One region of the Halomonas shantousis genome, then DNA from elsewhere that is predicted to be linked to it. Evidence: predicted binding sites of a transcription regulator. Region 1 holds the regulator's gene; each other region holds the start of a gene.
The links. Region 1 encodes LexA, which represses DNA repair genes until DNA is damaged. Its sites were predicted from a motif close to TACTGTNTANNTANACAGTA; they were not measured.
Positions count from the first base shown of each region.

Region 2: the regulator LexA is predicted to act here: its motif matches at 2,704-2,723, upstream of ACYQ12_RS08825 (DNA topoisomerase III).
Region 3: the regulator LexA is predicted to act here: its motif matches at 1,532-1,551, upstream of ACYQ12_RS10170 (DUF1654 domain-containing protein).
Region 4: the regulator LexA is predicted to act here: its motif matches at 2,838-2,857, upstream of recN (DNA repair protein RecN).

Region 1 covers NZ_BAAIER010000002.1:2,372,215-2,376,658, reverse strand. Annotated here, with positions in the region: gene ACYQ12_RS11400 (TMEM165/GDT1 family protein) at 1-520, shown strand, start outside; gene dinB (DNA polymerase IV) at 592-1,638, opposite strand; gene lexA (transcriptional repressor LexA) at 1,648-2,292, opposite strand; gene ACYQ12_RS11385 (TetR/AcrR family transcriptional regulator) at 2,503-3,162, shown strand; gene ACYQ12_RS11380 (L,D-transpeptidase family protein) at 3,166-3,684, shown strand; gene nagZ (beta-N-acetylhexosaminidase) at 3,806-4,444, shown strand, end outside.
Region 2 covers NZ_BAAIER010000002.1:1,822,634-1,827,077, forward strand. Annotated here, with positions in the region: gene ACYQ12_RS08820 (ketopantoate reductase family protein) at 1-694, opposite strand, end outside; gene ACYQ12_RS08825 (DNA topoisomerase III) at 691-2,664, opposite strand; gene ACYQ12_RS08830 (hypothetical protein) at 2,772-4,444, opposite strand, start outside.
Region 3 covers NZ_BAAIER010000002.1:2,114,603-2,119,046, reverse strand. Annotated here, with positions in the region: gene ACYQ12_RS10185 (endonuclease) at 1-491, opposite strand, end outside; gene ACYQ12_RS10180 (Arc family DNA-binding protein) at 491-793, opposite strand; gene ACYQ12_RS10175 (Arc family DNA-binding protein) at 880-1,050, shown strand; gene ACYQ12_RS10170 (DUF1654 domain-containing protein) at 1,175-1,513, opposite strand; tRNA gene ACYQ12_RS10165 (tRNA-Ser) at 1,785-1,874, opposite strand; gene ACYQ12_RS10160 (Bax inhibitor-1/YccA family protein) at 2,043-2,711, shown strand; gene tusD (sulfurtransferase complex subunit TusD) at 2,815-3,207, shown strand; gene ACYQ12_RS10150 (DsrE family protein) at 3,243-3,623, shown strand; gene tusB (sulfurtransferase complex subunit TusB) at 3,684-3,974, shown strand; gene ACYQ12_RS10140 (TusE/DsrC/DsvC family sulfur relay protein) at 3,974-4,327, shown strand; gene ACYQ12_RS10135 (acyl carrier protein phosphodiesterase) at 4,334-4,444, shown strand, end outside.
Region 4 covers NZ_BAAIER010000002.1:428,918-433,361, forward strand. Annotated here, with positions in the region: gene ACYQ12_RS02705 (outer membrane protein assembly factor BamE) at 1-460, opposite strand, end outside; gene fur (ferric iron uptake transcriptional regulator) at 538-990, shown strand; gene recN (DNA repair protein RecN) at 1,119-2,792, opposite strand; gene grpE (nucleotide exchange factor GrpE) at 2,994-3,626, shown strand; gene dnaK (molecular chaperone DnaK) at 3,754-4,444, shown strand, end outside.

The sequences.
Region 1 (4,444 bases):
GACGCAACTGCTTGTCTTGCTGCTTGCCGCTCGTTTCATGCGTCCCTGGCCCATCTTCTGGGGCATGCTGAGCGCTACGCTGATCAACCACGGCGTTTCGGCCTGGTTGGGTGCCTCGCTGGCCAACGTCATCGACGAATCGACCCTGACGCTGGTCGTCGGGTTTGCCTTCGTGGCGATAGGGCTGTGGCTGTTGCGTCCCGATGACGAGGATGACCTCGATGCCGGGTCGGCCCTTCACGGCGTTTTCCTGACGTCCTTCGTCCTGTTTTCCCTGGCCGAGATCGGCGACAAGACGCAACTGGCGACAGTGCTGCTAGGGGCACGGTTCCATGACATGCTCGCGGTAACCGTGGGAACGACCCTGGCCATGATGATGGTCAATGCGCCCGTCCTCTGGGCAGGCAATCGTTTCTGCAAGAAACTACCGCTCAAGAGCATTCACTTCGGCGCGAGTATGATGTTCATCGCCATCGGGCTGTGGACGCTCGTCGTCCAATCCGGATGGCTGGTCTCCTGACGATCTCGGCTAGTCATCTGACGGCCTCGGCTAGTCATATAATACGGTCGGCTTGCCTGCCCCGGCAGAACCTAATCGAACAGTCCCAACTGCTGCGTGTCGCTTTGCGCCGCCAGTCTTACCCCGACGCCGAGCAGCCTGACGGGACGCTTGCCGCGTTGCCAGGCGTTTTCCATCAGCGGCAGGAACTCCTCCATCTCGACAACAAAGCCACGGCATTCCAGCGTCGTGCTGGTGAAATCGTCAAAGCGAACCTTGACGAACAGCTTGCTTGCCGCTGGGTTTCCATGCCGTGCCAGTCGCTCTGTCAAGCGCTCGACAAGGGGATGCAGCGCCTCCCGGCAAGCAGCCAGGCCGGGAAGGTCATGGGCGAACGTCGTCTCCACGCTGACCGACTTGCGCTCTCGCTCCACCTTGACGGGACGCTCATCGATACCGCGAGCCAGTTCGAACAGCCGGTAGCCGAACTTGCCAAAGCGCTCGTTCAAGGCCTCCAGGGTCCAGCGGCGTAGATCCGCACACGTGCGAATCTCCATGCTTTCCAGTTTCGCAGCGGTTGCGGGCCCTACGCCATGGAGTCGCTTCACCTCGAGCTGATTGATGAACTGCTCGACTCTGTCAGGCGTGATCACGAACAGGCCATCGGGTTTCTGCCAATCACTGGCTACCTTGGCCAGGAACTTGTTGGGAGCGACGCCGACGGAAACGGTGATGCCGGTCTGGGTAAGCACTTCCTGTTTCAACCAGTGCGCCATCCAGGTGGCGCTGCCATGCCAGCCGGTGACGGCGGAAACGTCGAGGTAGGCCTCGTCCAGAGAAAGCGGTTCGACCCAGGGGGTGAGAGCATGAAAGATGGCCTGGATCTGAGCGGACACGCTACGGTACTTGCCGAAATCCGGGGGCAGAAGCGTCAGGTGGGGACATAGACGCAGCGCCCTGGCAGTCGGCATCGCCGAATGGATGCCGAAAGCACGGGCTGGGTAGTTGCATGTCGCCACCACACCGCGCTGCGCAGGACTTCCTCCGATGGCCAGTGGAACATGGCGCAGGCCCGGATCATCGCGCATCTCCACTGCGGCATAGAAGCAGTCGCAATCGGCATGGAGGATCTTGCGCATCGTTGCGGATCAGTGCAGGCCCTTGCCGTCTCCACCACGGATCACGCCGACGCCCAGGCCTTCGATTTCCAGCTGCTGGTGTCGCAAGTCGATCTCGATGGGGGCAAAGTCGGCATTTTCCGCGATTAGCCAGACATGGTGTCCCTGGCGCTTGAAGCGTTTGACCGTGACATCGTCCTCGAGGCGCGCCACGACGATCTGGCCGTTCTGCACGCGCTGGGTGCGATGCACCGCCAGCAAGTCGCCATCGAAGATGCCGACATCCTTCATCGACAGGCCGCGCACGCGCAGAAGGTAGTCGGCCCGTGGCGTGAAGTAATCGGGAGGCAGCGGGCAGTGGCGGTCGATGTGGGCGGCGGCGAGAATGGGGCTGCCGGCGGCGACTTCGCCAATGATGGGTAGCCCCTGATCATTGGCGGCAGTGAGGGCCTCCGCTTCCGGCGCTGCCAGGCGTATGCCTCGAGAAGTGCCGGGAATCATGCGAATCACGCCCTTGCGATCCAGCGCACGCAGATGCTCTTCCGCGGCGTTGGGAGAGCGAAACCCCAGTGCCCGTGCGATTTCAGCCCGCGTCGGGGGGTAGCCGAATTCATTCATGGTCTTGACGATGAAGTCATAGACGTTTTGCTGGCGCGGCGTGAGCGGGCGGGACATGCAACCTCCGCGGAGTTGTGTGGAGAGCTGGAAGTGTTCAAGCGTACAGTATGGGATTGTATCCAGTATTTGCGCGGCTGCAACTGCTTCCTGTCGCGTATCGGCGGCAAGCAGGGGGCGTTTAATTGCGACATTGAGGGAAAATCGCCGATCGCGTAGAATCGAAGGGCGTTTAAAACAACTGTTTATGCTGGGAAGCGAGGCATCCCCATGGCTCAGACCGATACCGTGACGCGCATCCTGGACACTGCCGAAGTGCTTTTTGCCGAGCGCGGGTTTGCCGAAACGTCATTGCGCAACATCACCAGCAAGGCCAAGGTGAATCTGGCTGCGGTGAACTACCATTTTGGCTCGAAGAAATCGTTGATTCAGGCGGTCTTTGCTCGCTATCTCGACCCCTTCACCGAGCGTTTTCATGCTGCCCTGGACACTCTCGAGGCCCGCCATCCCGATGGTGTGATTCCCCTTGAAGTGTTGCTGGAAACCATGGCGCGCAGCGTACTCGAGGTACCTGCCGAGCGAAACAGCCTGAAGGTGTTCATGCGTCTGCTGGGGCTTGCCTATACCCAGGCGCAAGGGCATCTGCGCCGCTATATCCAGGAGCACTACGGCAGTGTCTTTGCGCGTTTCACGGCGCTGGTGCGACGTGCGACGCCCGACCTGCCGGATGGCGAACGTTTCTGGCGCCTGCACTTCATGCTGGGATCGGTGATTTTCACCTTCTCCGGTCTCGATGCGCTGCGCGATATCGCCGAGAAGGATTTTGGCGAGCATGTCAGCGTACGCGAGCTGATCCGGCGTCTGCGTCCGGTGGTGGTCGCGGGTATGACGGCTCCCTTGCCGACTACCGAAATCAAGCAGGCGGGGTGAGCGATGCGAGCCCCCTGCCTGAGACAGTTGCCTCCCGAACAGGGAGTCTGGCTGGAAATCGATGTGACTCAGCAGCAACTCTGCGTGTGGCAGGGGCGCGAAGCTCAGGTCCGGTATGCGATCTCGACGGCGGCGGCGGGGGCAGGGCAGCGTGAAGGCAGCGGTCAGACCCCGCTGGGCTGGCATTATGTCCGGGCCGCCATTGGTGCAGGTCAGCCCGTCGGCAGCGTGTTCCGCGGGCGTCGTCCTACCGGCGAGATCTACAGCGCGTCGTTGGCGCAGGCCAATCCTCACCGCGACTGGATACTGACGCGCATCCTGTGGCTTTGCGGACTGGAGCGTAGCGTGAATCGCGGTGGTGAGAATGACAGCCAGCGACGCTATATTTATCTGCATGGCACGCCACCCAGCGAGCCGATGGGTGTTGCCGCTTCGCACGGCTGCGTTCGCCTGCGCGATGAAGATCTGCTGGAGGTCTTTGAGCGGGCCGGGCCTGGGACGCCTGTCTGGCTGCATCTCTAGAGCTCCGGCATTTCAGCATGGGCCGCGTTGCTGCCAGGACGAAATGCCATGGACCCCGATCCTCTGTTATGGTCCGGACGGCTCGATTAGAATTCTTTTTTCATATTCCAGGAACGTGACGATGACCCAACCTCTCGGGCCGGTAATGCTGGATCTGGAAGGCATTACCTTGACGCAGGAAGAGCGGCAGCTACTGGCGCGTCCCGAAGTCGGCGGCGTCATCCTGTTTGCCCGCAACACGCAGAGCGCGGAGCAGGTACAGGCACTCAGCCGGGCCATACGCGAGATTCGCCCTGACATTCTGCTGGCGATCGATCAGGAAGGAGGGCGAGTGCAGCGTCTGCGCGAAGGGGTGACCCGCTTGCCGCCAGCGGCACATTTCGGAGCGCTTTATCAGGCAGCGCCGGAGGAGGCTCTCTCCTTGACCCAGGACGCGGGATGGCTTCTTGGCATGGAAATGGCGGCGTGCGGGCTGGATCTGTCGTTCGCGCCGGTACTCGACATCGATGATCATGCCTCGCCTGCCATCGGCAACCGCAGTTTCGCGCCCGATCCGCAGGCGGTCAGCGCTCTGGCAGGCGCCTTCGTCGATGGGTTGCATGAGGCGGGGATGGTGGCCGTTGGCAAGCATTTCCCGGGCCATGGCGGTGTCGGTGTCGACTCGCATCTGGCACTGCCGGAAGATCCGCGCCCGCTTGACGAGTTACGTGTGCGCGATCTGGTGCCTTTTGTGGCACTGGCGTCACGCCTGGACGGGATC
Region 2 (4,444 bases), 550 kb from region 1:
TATCATCGATTACCGCCTCGACCATGGGGCGAAACGGGCGGTCGCGAAGCTGACCGTTACGGATGCGAAAACGGGCCACCAAGGGATTGATGGCGGCGTTGACGGCGAGCTTGTGCCAGAGCCGGACGCGGATATCGTGACACGCCGATGCCGCAAGCCCCACCCGCTGCAGGGTCATGGCGATCTGCTCGGCCAGTGGAGCATGGCGTCCTTCGAGGTGGCCGATCCAGGTTTCGCCATGACCGGCATGCACAATGCCGTCATTCTCCACATAGGCGCCTTCCGTTGTCGTCGCACACAGCACCGGCCCCTTCCAGGCTCTTGTCAGGCGGGGCTGGAGAGAGAAGCCGTTCTGCAGCAGCAGCAAGGGGGTGGTAGCGGCGATGCGGGGCGTGACTGTCTCGAGCGCCGCCTCGGCGGAATACGCCTTGGTGGCAAGAATCACGAGCGCTGGCACAGGTCGCCCGGGCAATTGAGCGGCGGACAGGCGCGGCAGGGCGATACGTCGTGTCGTGCCCTCGGGCGTCCGGTAGGCATAGGGCGTCTCGTCGGGAACGCGGCCGACCAGTTGCAGGGGCATGATGTCCGTGAGCCGGGCGGCGAACAGTCGTCCCAGGGCGCCAGCGCCCAGGATCATCCAGGAAGAGGTGCACATTGCGGCGGTAGGCCTATGCCGCGAGGCGTCATCGTTCATGACGGAGCCGAGGTCTTGCGTCGCCGCTTGGCAGTGCGGGGCGGGGAGGCTTCGGATCGACTCGAATTCCTCTTGCCGCTTTTCGTACCTCCACGCTTGCGCGTGCGAGAGGGGCCCTGCTTGTTGGGGGCAGGGGCCTCGATGCTCTGAGCGCTGCGGAAGGCCTGTTGCATGCGTCCGGCATCGGCCTGCCTTAGCAGCTCGTGCAGGTCCTTCACCAGCTCGTCAAGAAAAGGTGCTGGCGGATCGTTCTGCTCGGCGATGGACGATAGCCGCTGTTCCCATAGTGCGGTGCGCTCCGGGCGGGTGGCCGCCTCCGGTAGGGCCGCGATCAGGGCATGTCCCGTGCGGGTCGCGCGCAGCGTGCTCTTCTCGCGGGCCACGTAACCGCGTTGCACCAAGGTCTCGAGGATGCTTGCACGAGTCGCTTCGGTGCCCAGGCCGTCGGTATCACGCAGCGTGCGTCGGACGGCATCGTCCTGGACGTAGCGGGCCACGTTCATCATGGCCTTGATCAGGCTGGCATCGGTGAAAGGCTCCGGCGGGCGCGTCTCGCGATCCTCGACGGACTGCGCGACGACATGCGCTTTTTCCCCTTCGCGCAAGGCCGGCAGCGGGGGCGCCTCGTCGCGGGTGGTGAACAGCGGTTTCCAGCCCGGCACGAGAATCTCCCGGCCCTGAGCCCGGAAGATCTCGTCGAGCACGGTGAACTCCGCCTTCACTTCCCGGGTCTCCAGCGGCGCGTAGAACTGCGCCATGACGTTGCGCACGATGAGCCGGAAAACGTTGGCCTCGTTGGCGGTAAGCCTGGCGAAGTCCGGGGTGCGCCCGGTCGGTGTCAAGGCGTGGTGCGCCCCGACCTGCTTGTCGTTCCAGGCTTTCGAGCGGCGGGTGAAGTCGGCGCCGGCCAGCCACTCGGCAAGAATGGCATCGTTCTGGCAGGCGCTGGTCAGCAGCTTGGGCGCCTGGGCGAGATGGGCCAGGGGCAGGTAGCGACAATCGGAGCGCGGGTAGGTAATCAGCTGATGACGTTCATAGAGCGCTTGGCAGGTATCCAGTACCGCCTGGGCGGAAAGCTTGTAGCGTCGGGCGGCGTCGACCTGCAGCGCGGAGAGCGAGTAGGGCAGCGGTGCATTCTGGCGCTTGTGTTGAGCCTCCAGATGCGACAGCCGACCCTGACTGCCGGGCAGGCGAGTGGCCAGGGCATCGGCCGGGGAGCGCTCCAGAAGGCGACCCTGCTCGTCGAGGCGGTGGCGCTCGCCGGGCTGCCACCAGGCGCGCACCACGCCATGTTCGACTCGCAGATCGGCCCAGAGCACATGAAAGGGCCGCGGGACAAAGCGGGCGATCTCTTGATCGCGACGAACGATCAGCCCCAGCACCGGGGTCTGCACGCGGCCCACCGACAGGACACCATCGTGGCCGGCTTGTCGGCCGGTCAGCGTCCAGGCGCGCGAGAGGTTGATGCCGTACAGCCAGTCGGCGCGCGAACGCGCTTCGGCGGCACGGTACAGGGGCTGATAGCGGTGATTGTCCTCCAGGTGGCTCAGGGCCTTGCGTACTGCCGGCAGGTTGAGGTCGCTGATCAGCAGGCGCATCACCGAACCTCGCCAACCGAGATGCTCAATGACTTCCTGTACCAGCAGTTGGCCTTCGCGATCCGGATCGCCGGCATGCACGACGCTGCTGGCGGACTTGAGCAGCCGGCGGATCACGGCGAGCTGACTGCGGGCTTTGGTTCGAGGCATCAACTGCCAGCGGTCGGGCACGATCGGCAGGTGATCGAGACGCCACTGCTTGTAGCGCGGATCGTAGGCATCCGGCGCCGCCTGCTCGAGCAGATGGCCGAGACACCAGGTGACGCAATCCTCTCCCGCTTCCAGATAGCCTTCGCGACGCTGGGGCGAGGCGGGCAGAGCGGCGGCGATGGCCCTGGCGAGGCTGGGTTTTTCGGCAATGATCAGCCGCATGTCGTGTCCTGCTGAAGCCGTAATGAGCGATGATTCACTGGCTGGATATTCTTACAGCATCCGAAGCTCTTGGCCAGTCTGGCGTGCGTTATCCGGGCTGCCATGCGCTACTGGCGATCCAGGTGGCGGCGTGCCTGTACCAGGGCGCGATACCAGTCGCGTTGCGGGGCGCCCACGGCTGGGGGCCGCTGACTGAGATAGCTGACGTTACGAACCTCGTTGCGTGTACTCGACAGGTTGGAAAGCATGCGCAACGTGGCTTCGCGCGCGCCGTACTGGCGGCTGAGAAACTCGATGGCGGCCGGTTCGAGATCCACCCGATAACGGCGCACGAGGGCCAGGGCCAGGGATTCGGCCGTACGCGACAGGTCGACGTCGATCTCCTTGACCATGGCCGCCCCTAATGCAGCCTTGGCGGCAGCTGAAAGGTTGGGCTCGAGCTGCCCGAAATCCGCAGCGTTTGAGCTGTTGATGGCGCGCTGGACGGCGGGGCGGGAGAGCTGGATATAGGGTTCGAGCGCCAGAGTGATGTCGATCGCCAGGCGCTTGGCGGTGTCCACGCTCACGGCCAGTGGCACATCGCGCTCCACCTGGCTGACGCGGTCGTCGATGTTGGCAGCCTTGAGCGACTTGGCCAGGCGCTTGCAGACCTGTGCCTTGGCCTCGTCATCGAGCGCGATGGTGCGTTCGCGAATGCGCAGGCCGCGGCGGCCGGGGCCCAGCCGCAGGCGTGTGGTCTCATCGGAAAGATGGGCACTGACCTCTTCCCAGCGCTGGGCCATGCGCAGCAGTTGCGCATGGCTGCGGCCGATCTGCTCGTAAGCGCTCGAGACCGTCTTGTAGAGCCTGATGGCGTTGGTCAGGATATCCGCCTTGGTGCGCAGGGTGCGCTTGCGTTCCGTCTGCCCGGCTTCGACGGCCTGCGCCAGATGCTGGATCTGTTCGGTGAGCGCATTCATGGCCTGGACGGAGCGCTCCAGCAATACATCGGCGCGCAGCCCCGATGCCGCGTCTTCAACCAACGTCCCCGATTGCTCGGCCAGATAGGCGGTCAATGCCTTGAGACGCGACAGGCCTGTCGCCTGGGCAATGCGGTATCGGGCGCGGGCCTCTTCGAGATTGTCGAAGGCACGGGCCAGGCGCCAGCGACCGCGGTATTCGAAGCTCAACATGGGAATCTCGCGGCCACTGATCAGCTCAAAGGCCAGAATGAGGACTTCCTCGACGTCCTGCAGGGTCATCAACAGGTCATTGTCCTGTTCGATAGCGGCCATGATGCGCTCGATGAAGTTCTCGTCGCGCGGCACGCCCTGGTGGATGTTCGGGGCATGGCCCTCGAAGCGCTCGCGCAGCAGTGTCGTGGCCTGGGGGGCGACCTCGAAGAGTTCGACGAACTGCGGCTCCAGCGTCTCACGGTTGAGGGCGACCAGATCGCGGATACGGGCGTGCAAGCCGACGCGGCGGTAGATATCGATCTGAGCGATGACCCGCGCGCTGTCGCGGTCGTCGAGCAACTCGATGGCAGCCAGTTCGACTCCTTCGGGTGACAGATCCTGCTTGCGCAGCAGCATGGCGGCCGCTTCTCGCCGTCGTGCCTCGCCTTCCAGGTTCTCGACGATCAGATTGCGTGTCACCAGCAGCAGTTCGGGCAGGGTCTTGATGACTCGTTCGATCTTGCGTTCGGTCCGGCTGACCCGGCCTCCCCGGGTCAGGTTGTGAGCGATATTGGCGATGATACCCGCGGCCCCGGTGATCACCGTGAAGGAGATGAAGAAGATGT
Region 3 (4,444 bases), 260 kb from region 1:
TCAGGGCGTGGCTCGAAGCGATCAACGCCGAAATCGACCTTCGACTTGCAGGCGCCGTACTGAAACGCGTCGGTACTGGTCGCCATGCCGTAGCCCATATTCGACCTGTCTCCGTTGACCTCACCGATGCTCGGCACGAGGTTGATCAGGTCGGCCTCGGCCCGATTGAACTCGGGGCTGGTTGCCTCGCAGTTCTTACGCCCTCCTTCCTGCCAGCACTGTAGCGCCCGCCCGAAGTCGTAAGCCGGCATGACGTGCTCCCACTCGATTCGGTTGGCACGCGCCTCTTGCTTGCGCACCTGGTAGCCGCAGCCGGCCAAGTCTGGTGTGTTATCAGGTCCGCCATACGAGCACCCGCAGTAGAAAGTTTCCCTGTGATCAGCGTGGATTTCCCAAGCAATCCGTTTGGCTGCTGAGAACGACGAGGGGGCGTCAGCAAACGTGGGTAGTGCGATGAGCAAGCAGGAGAGCAGAAGGAGGGCGCGATGCATCAAGACGGCTCATCCTCGCTCTTCAATCCCTTCATCCTCGCATCAAGTTCGCGGCGCATCAGGTCCAGCTGATTCATCATCAGCTCCATCATTACGATGAGTTCTCGTGTATCAGGGTCGTCAGCACTGCGCGGCCTGAAGGAGCGAGGTCCCTTGAGCAATCCCTCTCGAGCAAAGCTTTCTTCGAGGCGATCGACCACTTCCGCCGTGAGAGAGCGTCTGTTTTGTTTTGCAGCATCTCTTATCAAGTCACGGAGCGACTCAGGGATGCGCATGTTCAACTGGGGGTCGGTATCTGCCATGCAGCGAAGATGTAGCAAAGTGCTACATGGGTCAATGTAGCGGTGTGCTAGCTTTATAAAGCGCAACGCTTGAAAAGGACTTTCTTATGGCCGCTCACGAACAGACCAACGTACGCCTGCCCAGCGGTATAAAGGAGCGACTGCGACAGCGGGCGAAGCAGAATCGTCGGAGCCTGAGCTCCGAGATCGCTTATCGCCTCGAGCAATCGCTTGCTCAGGAGGAGCATAGAGGGAAGGGAGACCGGTCGAAGACATAACGCAGACAGGGCCACATGAGCAGATTGAGACGTAAGAGCGGGCAGATTGCCCGCAAGCGGCACGCTGGATATTGGAAGAGGCGGGAGGGGCGGGTGACGCTCAGCGAATCGCAGGCGGTCGAGCTCAGGCTGTTGTGCTATCACGCCAAGTGGATGGCGAGCCGTTGGCAGCGCGAGCTAGGGCCGGCGCTACAGACGCTCGGCAGCCATCATGCCATTGAGTGCCACGAGCATGTCGTGGGCGCGGCGAGAAGGGCGCATGCGCTGCAGAGGGCGGCAGGCTCATGCTGACATCTCTGCCAGGTTCCAGCATGCGTTCCCAGTCTTCGGTGCTCTCGTCAGGCTGTCGCTCGAGAATGATGTTCTGGGCGACTCGGCCCCGGGGCGAGTTGACCGCCCGCTGCATTCGCTTGCCGAGTTTGATGTAGGAAGATTGTTCCGCGGCCTCCGTTTCAAACGTCATGATCTCCTCCTTTGCGATTACTGGTTGTTTGTACAGTATCGTAAACGGATAAAGAGAAAGGCAAGCGTTAAGCGGAACGCGGATATCAACGGCCCGAAGGGTTGAGCGAGCAGGGAAAAGATTAATACTTTCGTCTAAAAAATGGTGATTAGGCACTGGTCTAGGGCGGGCGGTGCAACAGCAAACGTTGCACCCGTTGCACTTTGGGGGATTTTTGCAGGCGGAAACGAAGAAGGGGAATCAGCCAAGTGACTGATTCCCCTTCGTATTGTGGCGGAGGGACAGGGATTCGAACCCTGGAAGGGCGTTAACCCTTGCCGGTTTTCAAGACCGGTGCATTCAACCGCTCTGCCATCCCTCCGGCTTACGGCGAGCAATCTTACCAGCTTGTTCTGTTTCGTCAAGTGCCGCGTTTGGTTTCAACAAGTTATTTGCATGCGAACGTTTCGCAACAATCCTTGTTTAAGGAACCTGTTACGGGCATTCTTGTCTTATTGACGGTTTCCCAACTAGGACAGGAGCCAGACCTATGGCCTATCAGACTTCCCATGTTACCGAGCGTCAGACGCGCTCGGTAAGCGCCAGCAAGGTGTTGCGTAACACCTATATGCTGCTGGCCATGACATTGCTGTTTTCTGCTGCAACGGCGGGTGCCGCGATGGCCATGGGCGTCGGGCAGATGAACATATTCGTGTTCTTCATTGGTGCCTATGGCCTGATGTTCCTGGTGCACAAGACGGCGAACTCGGCAGCGGGATTGTTGGCGACATTCGCTTTCACCGGGTTCATGGGGTTCACGCTGGGTCCGCTGCTGAATCTCTACCTGTCAGTCCCCAATGGGGCGCAATTGGTCATGACCGCATTGGCGATGACCGGCGCGACCTTCATCGGGCTGTCCGCGGTAGCGCTCATCACGCGCAAGGATTTCAGCTTCCTGGGCAATTTCATGATCGCGGGCGCTATCGTGCTGGTGCTTGCCATGATTGCGGCAATGGTCTTTAACATTGCAGGGCTGGCGCTGGCGGTATCTGCAGGTTTCGTCCTGTTCGCCTCTGCGGCGATTCTCTATCAGACCAGCGAAATGGTGCATCGCGCCGGTGAAACCAACTATATCCTGGCGACCATCACCCTGTACGTCTCGATCTATAATCTCTTCGTCAGTCTGCTGTCCCTGCTGGGCATCATGTCCGACGACTGATGTGTGAAGATGCGTTGGGCCCCGCCTGGTGCGGGGCCTTGTCATTATGGGTTGGATAGCAATTATTGGTTCGTAGCTGTCGGTCAGGCGAGAGAGGACGCCCATGCGTTATGCGTTGATCGTTCATGGAGGACCTTACAGTCACCAGGCGGCCCATTCGGCCATCCGCTTTGCGCATGCCCTGATTGCAAGAGGCCATGAGTTGGCGACCGTTTTTTTCTATCATGATGGCGTTTACAATGCGGCTCGTCTGGCGGCGCCACCCCAGGATGAGCCCCACCTCGTGGATGCCTGGTGTGAATTGCACGCCCGTTATGGCACGTCATTGCTGGTCTGTATTGCTGCTGCGCTGCGGCGTGGCCTGCTCGACGACAAGGAGGCCGCTCGCCATGGCAAGGCGGGCAATAGCCTTGAGTTTCCCTTTGAGCTGACCGGGCTGGGTCAACTGATCGACGCGGGCCTGAACCATGATCGTCTGATCACCTTTGCCCCCTGATGTCTCGAGGGCAAGACTGCGAAAGAGTAAACGCCATGGCCTCTCGTGATGAAGCGGCTGACAAGCAAGTTCTGGTCATGCTGCGTCATGCTCCACATGGCAGCAGCTGGCTGCGCGAAGGGCTGGATGTAGCGCTGGTTGCCGCTGCTCTGGGACAGGGTGTCAAGCTTCTGCTGACCGGAGATGGCGTCACCGCACTGCTGCAAGGTCAGGGTGGCGGCCCGCTGGGGCAGAAAGGAACGCATCCCCAGATCGATATGCTCGAAATGTATGACATCGACGATATTCTGGTGGACCGTGACGCGTTGACCAGTCGTGGGCTGGACGAGAATGATCTTCGATTGCCCGTCAGGCTATTGTCAGCGCATGAGGTTGCGGCGACGCTGGCAGACCATACGCTTATTTTTTCCTTCTGACGTTTGGTACAAGGAAGGATGTCGGTGCTGTCCGACACCTACGTGAGGAGTTCATCGCGAATGATTCTGCACTTGCTGAATCGCTCTCCCGCTACGAGCAGGATCTATCAGGACGCACTTCGTGCCATGGGGCCCGAGGATCGCCTGCTGCTGGTCGAAGACGGTGTGCTTGGCGCCATGCCGGCGCTGGTGCGCTACTTCGAGAACGTGACGGGGCGTCTCTATGCCCTGAAAGAGGATCTGGGCGCTCGTGGTATGCTCGGACGCTGCGATGAGAAGGTCTGGGTAGTCGATATGGAGGGGTTCGTCACCCTGACGGAAGAGGCTGAAAAAACGGTGAGCTGGTTCTGATGGGAACAGTACAGGCGGCGCGTTACATAAACGTCGAGAATCGTGTCGTGGCCCTCGATCCTGAGGGCTATCTCGTGTCTCTCGACGACTGGTCGCCGGAAGTCGCGCTGGTGCTGGCATTGGAGGAGGGGCGCGAGCTCCGCCAGGAGCACTGGGAGGTGATTCATGTGCTACGCGACTTCTACGCGCGTTTCGAGACGGCGCCGGCCATGCGCCCACTGGTCAAGGCCGTGGGGCAGTCGCTAGGTCCGGAGAAGGGGAAATCCCTCTACCTGATGCAGCTGTTTCCGGAAAGTCCGGCCAAGGTGGCCGCCCGTCTTGCCGGGTTGCCCAAACCGACCAATTGCCTCTGATCGATCATGAATTTTCTCGCTCACGCCTGGCTGGCGCGCAATGGCAGCGATGCCTTTCTCTATGGCAACCTGATCGCGGACGGCGTGAAAGGGCAGGACCTCTCCGCCTGGCCCGCC
Region 4 (4,444 bases), 1.9 Mb from region 1:
GCTCGCTATCGGTCGGCGTACTGGAAGGCGCGCCTCCGCGCGGGGCATTGGAGGGACCGCTGGGCACCAGGTTGGGCAGGCCGGTGGTTTCCGTAGCCGGGCCGGGGCCGACATCGGGCATCATGTTCACATCGGCATCGATGTCTCCCGATTGGGCGATGTGTGTCAGACGCTCGCCCTGGAAGGTCAGCGTGACGCGCTTCTGGATCGTGCCCCCGTAGGCCTCGTCAAGCAGGAACACGTAGTCCCACTGGTCGGGGGCAAACGGAGCTTCGAGCAGAGGGCTGCCCATGACGTACTGCACCTGGTCGCGGGTCATGCCGGGCTTGAGCTGAGTCAGCATGTCTTGCGTGATCAGGTTGCCTTGCGGCAGATCGCGCTTGTAGACGCCGAGGTAGCTGCAGCCGCTGACCAGGGTCAGGGCGACGGAGAAGGTGACTGTTTTAATCAAGTTTTGCATTTGCGCCTATCTTTCACTATCGTTTGCTTTGGTCGATCATACCCGACTCAATAAGTTACTGCGAAGAGCAACTAAGTATGGCCGATAGAAACCAGGAATTACGCAAGGTAGGTCTTAAGGTCACCTTGCCTCGAGTCAAGATCTTGCAGATCCTGGAAGCGACTCGCGAAGAAGACCTTCACATGAGTGCTGAGGATGTCTACAAGGCGCTCCTGGATGCGGGTGAAGATGTTGGCCTGGCAACCGTTTATCGCGTGCTGACGCAGTTCGAGGCAGCGGGCCTTGTGGTGCGCCATAACTTCGATGGCGGTCATGCCGTATTCGAGATGTCCCAGGAAGAGCATCACGATCATATGCTTTGCTTGGAGAGCGGGGAAGTGGTCGAGTTCTACGATGCCGAAATCGAACGGCGGCAGCGCGAACTCGCCGAAGAGCGAGGGTTCGAGCTGGTTGACCACGCTCTGGTGCTGTATGTCCGTCCGAAGGGATCCACGGCCACGCGTCGTCAGGATGGCGGCCACCGTCGCTGATGACGGTTCGGCCAGCAGCCAGGCGCGATCATGCTAGATGAAGGATAACAAGCCACGGCAAGCCTGCCGTGGCTTTTGCGTTTCTAAAGGGCATGCCCGTGACGATGGTATCGGTGCGCTGCAAAACGTCAGTGATGCGGATGCTGGCTGGCATCCAGCATCTCTCTGGCATGGGCCAGGGTGCGGTCGGAGAGATGGACGCCGCCCAGCATGCGCGCAAGTTCTCGCACCCGGCCTGAGGTATCGAGCAGAGCCATCTGTGTCAGGGTGGTATCGTCACGCACCTGCTTCTCGATATGCAGGTGCTGGTGCGCCTGGGCGGCAACCTGAGGCAGGTGGGTCACGGTCATGACCTGGCCCTGGGAGCCCAGGCGGCGCAGCATCTGGCCTACGATCTCCGCCGTGGCGCCCGAAATGCCGACGTCGACTTCATCGAAGACCAGGGTGGGAATGGTGGAGTGGAGCGCGGCGACGACCTGGATGGCCAGGCTGATGCGCGACAGCTCGCCGCCCGAGGCGACCTTGGCCAGAGGCCGTGGCGGCTGGCCCGGGTTGGCGCTGATCAAGAAGCGCACCTGGTCCAGACCGTTGGGCTGCGGGGTGTCGCGGCTTTCCACTTCGACCTCGAAGGCCGCCTTGCCCATGGCCAGAAAGGCCAGCTGATCCTGTACCTCCCGGCCAAAGGCGGCAGCGGCTTCGCTGCGGGCCGCACTGATCGCGCGGGCGCGCAGGCGATAATCATCACGCAGCGCTTCGACTTCCCGGGTCAGGGCTTCCAGGTCATGATCGCCGCTTTCCAGCCCGGCAAGCTCTTCGCGCAGGCGCTGATGAAGCGCCACCAGCTCTTCAGGCATGACATGGTGCTTGCGGGCGATCCGATGCACTTCACCGAGGCGCGACTCCACCTCGGCCAGTCGCTCGGGGTCGAGTTCGGTGCTATCGGCGAAGTGGTGCAGCTCGCGGGCGGCTTCTTCGACCTGGATCTGCGCATCGCCGAGCATTCCCAGGGCATTCGCCAGCGCGCCCTGTTCGCTGCCCGGCAGTTGCGAAAGGCGAGTGACGGCCTGATTCAGCAGCTGGAGGGCGCCGCCTTCATCGTTGTCGCAACACTGCGCAGCGAACTGAGCCTCGGTAATCAACTCCTCGGCATGAGCGAGCTGTTCCTGCTCCTGTTCAAGAGTGGCCAGCTCCTCTTCCCCTAGTGCCAGCAGGTCGAGCTCCTCCACCTGATAGCGCAGCAACTGGCGGCGTGCCTGCACCTCGTCTCCATCTTCCGCCAGTCGCTTGAGCTTGCGGCGCAGCGCCTGCCAGCGTCGGAACCCGTCCTGCAGTTCGGCAACAGCCGAGGCATGCCCGGCGAAGTCGTCGAGCAGGCGCAGATGGGTCTCCTCATGAAGCAGCGTCTGATGAGCGTGCTGGCTGTGGATCTCGATGAGATGCTCTCCCAGAGCCTTGAGGTCGGCCACGGTGCATGGCTGCCCGTTGATCCAGGCCTTGGAGCGGCCATTGGCGGACACCACGCGACGCAGCAGGCAATCCTCGGTGGGCAATTCACGCGACTCCAGCCAGGCACGGGCACCCGGCAGGCGGGTGATATCGAAGCGGGCGAAGAGATCGGCGCGATCGCGCCCGTGACGTACGCTGCCAGCGTCTGCCCGCTCACCCAGACATAGACCCAGCGCACCGAGCAGAATCGACTTGCCTGCTCCGGTTTCCCCGGTGATGGCGGTCATTCCTCTGCGCAGGTCCAGGTCGAGGGCATCGACGATGGCCAGATCGCGAATCGCAAGCTGTGTCAGCATGGCTACCTCCGGCATTCATTGCGCCGGTGGGTGTCGGCGCCTCTGTTCTGGCTGTTTATACAGTAGCCCCTCGGTCGCTTCAATGACCCATCGGCATCATTGTCGCTGATGGCTTGAGATCGTTGATGGCATCCCCATATAAGGGCCAACGCTTTGTCAATCGCGGCCTGTGGGCCGTTCCATGATTTCAGGAGATGCTACATGGCCAAAGATCCACAGACTCCCACCGATGAGGAAATGGTTCCGCCTGCGCGTGATGACGAGCCGCAATCGCTCGACGACGAGGCGCTTGAAGGCGAACTGGATGACACGCTCAGGGCGGCTGAACAGGCCGAAGTCGATGACGGCATCATGGTGAACCCCGAGGCGGAAACGCTGGCGGCGCGAGTCGAAGAGCTCGAGCAGTCACTGGCCGAAGCCAAGGATCAGACCGTCCGCGCCATGGCGGAATCGCAGAATGTTCGCCGGCGTGCCGAGCAGGACGTGGAGAAGGCGCGCAAGTTTGCGTTGGAAAAGTTCGTCAAGGAGCTCCTGCCGGTGATCGATAGCCTCGAGAAGGCGCTGGACACCATGGGTGAGGACGCCAGCGAGGCGCACCGTGAAGGCGTTGCGATGACGCTCAAGCTGCAGCTCGACGTATTGAAGAAGTTCGGTGTCGAGCCGGTGGAGCCGACGGGCGAGCCTTTCGATCCGCAGTACCACGAGGCTATGGCCATGGTGCCCAATCCGGAAATGGAGCCGAACACGGTCATGGACGTGATGCAGAAGGGGTATCTGCTCAACGGCCGACTGGTGCGCCCGGCCATGGTCGTGGTCAGCCAGGCGGCTGGCTGACGCCGAAGAAACTTTCTGGCGAGGCGCGACGGGAGCCCTTGAAAGGCATCGCAGCGCCCCCACATAGATGACAAGCAGGCGGCGCAGGCCGCAATGAACAGGCAAGCAACGATTTCGAGGTATTCTCATGGGACGCATTATTGGCATCGATTTGGGAACCACCAACTCCTGTGTCGCCGTACTCGACGGTGACAGTGCCAAGGTAATCGAGAACGCGGAAGGCGGCCGCACCACGCCGTCCATCATCGCCTATACCGACGACGGCGAGACGCTGGTCGGACAGGCGGCCAAGCGGCAGGCGGTCACCAATCCGACCAACACGCTGTATGCCGTCAAGCGCCTGATCGGCCGCAAGTTCAAGGACGATGTGGTCCAGAAGGACATCAAGATGGTGCCCTACGGCATCACTGAAGCTGACAACGGCGATGCCTGGATCGAGGTGAAGGGCAAGAAGCTCGCACCGCCGCAGATCAGTGCCGAAGTCCTGAAGAAGATGAAGAAGACTGCCGAGGACTACCTGGGCGAGGAAGTGACCGAGGCGGTCATCACCGTGCCGGCCTACTTCAACGACTCCCAGCGTCAGGCCACCAAGGATGCCGGGCGCATCGCCGGGCTCGACGTCAAGCGCATCATCAACGAACCGACAGCGGCTGCGCTGGCCTACGGCATGGACAAGTCGCGTGGCGACAAGACCATTGCCGTCTACGACCTGGGCGGCGGTACCTTCGATATCTCGATCATTGAAGTCGCCGATGTCGACGGCGAGACGCAGTTCGAGGTGCTGGCCACCAACGGTGACACTTTCCTGGGTGGCGAGG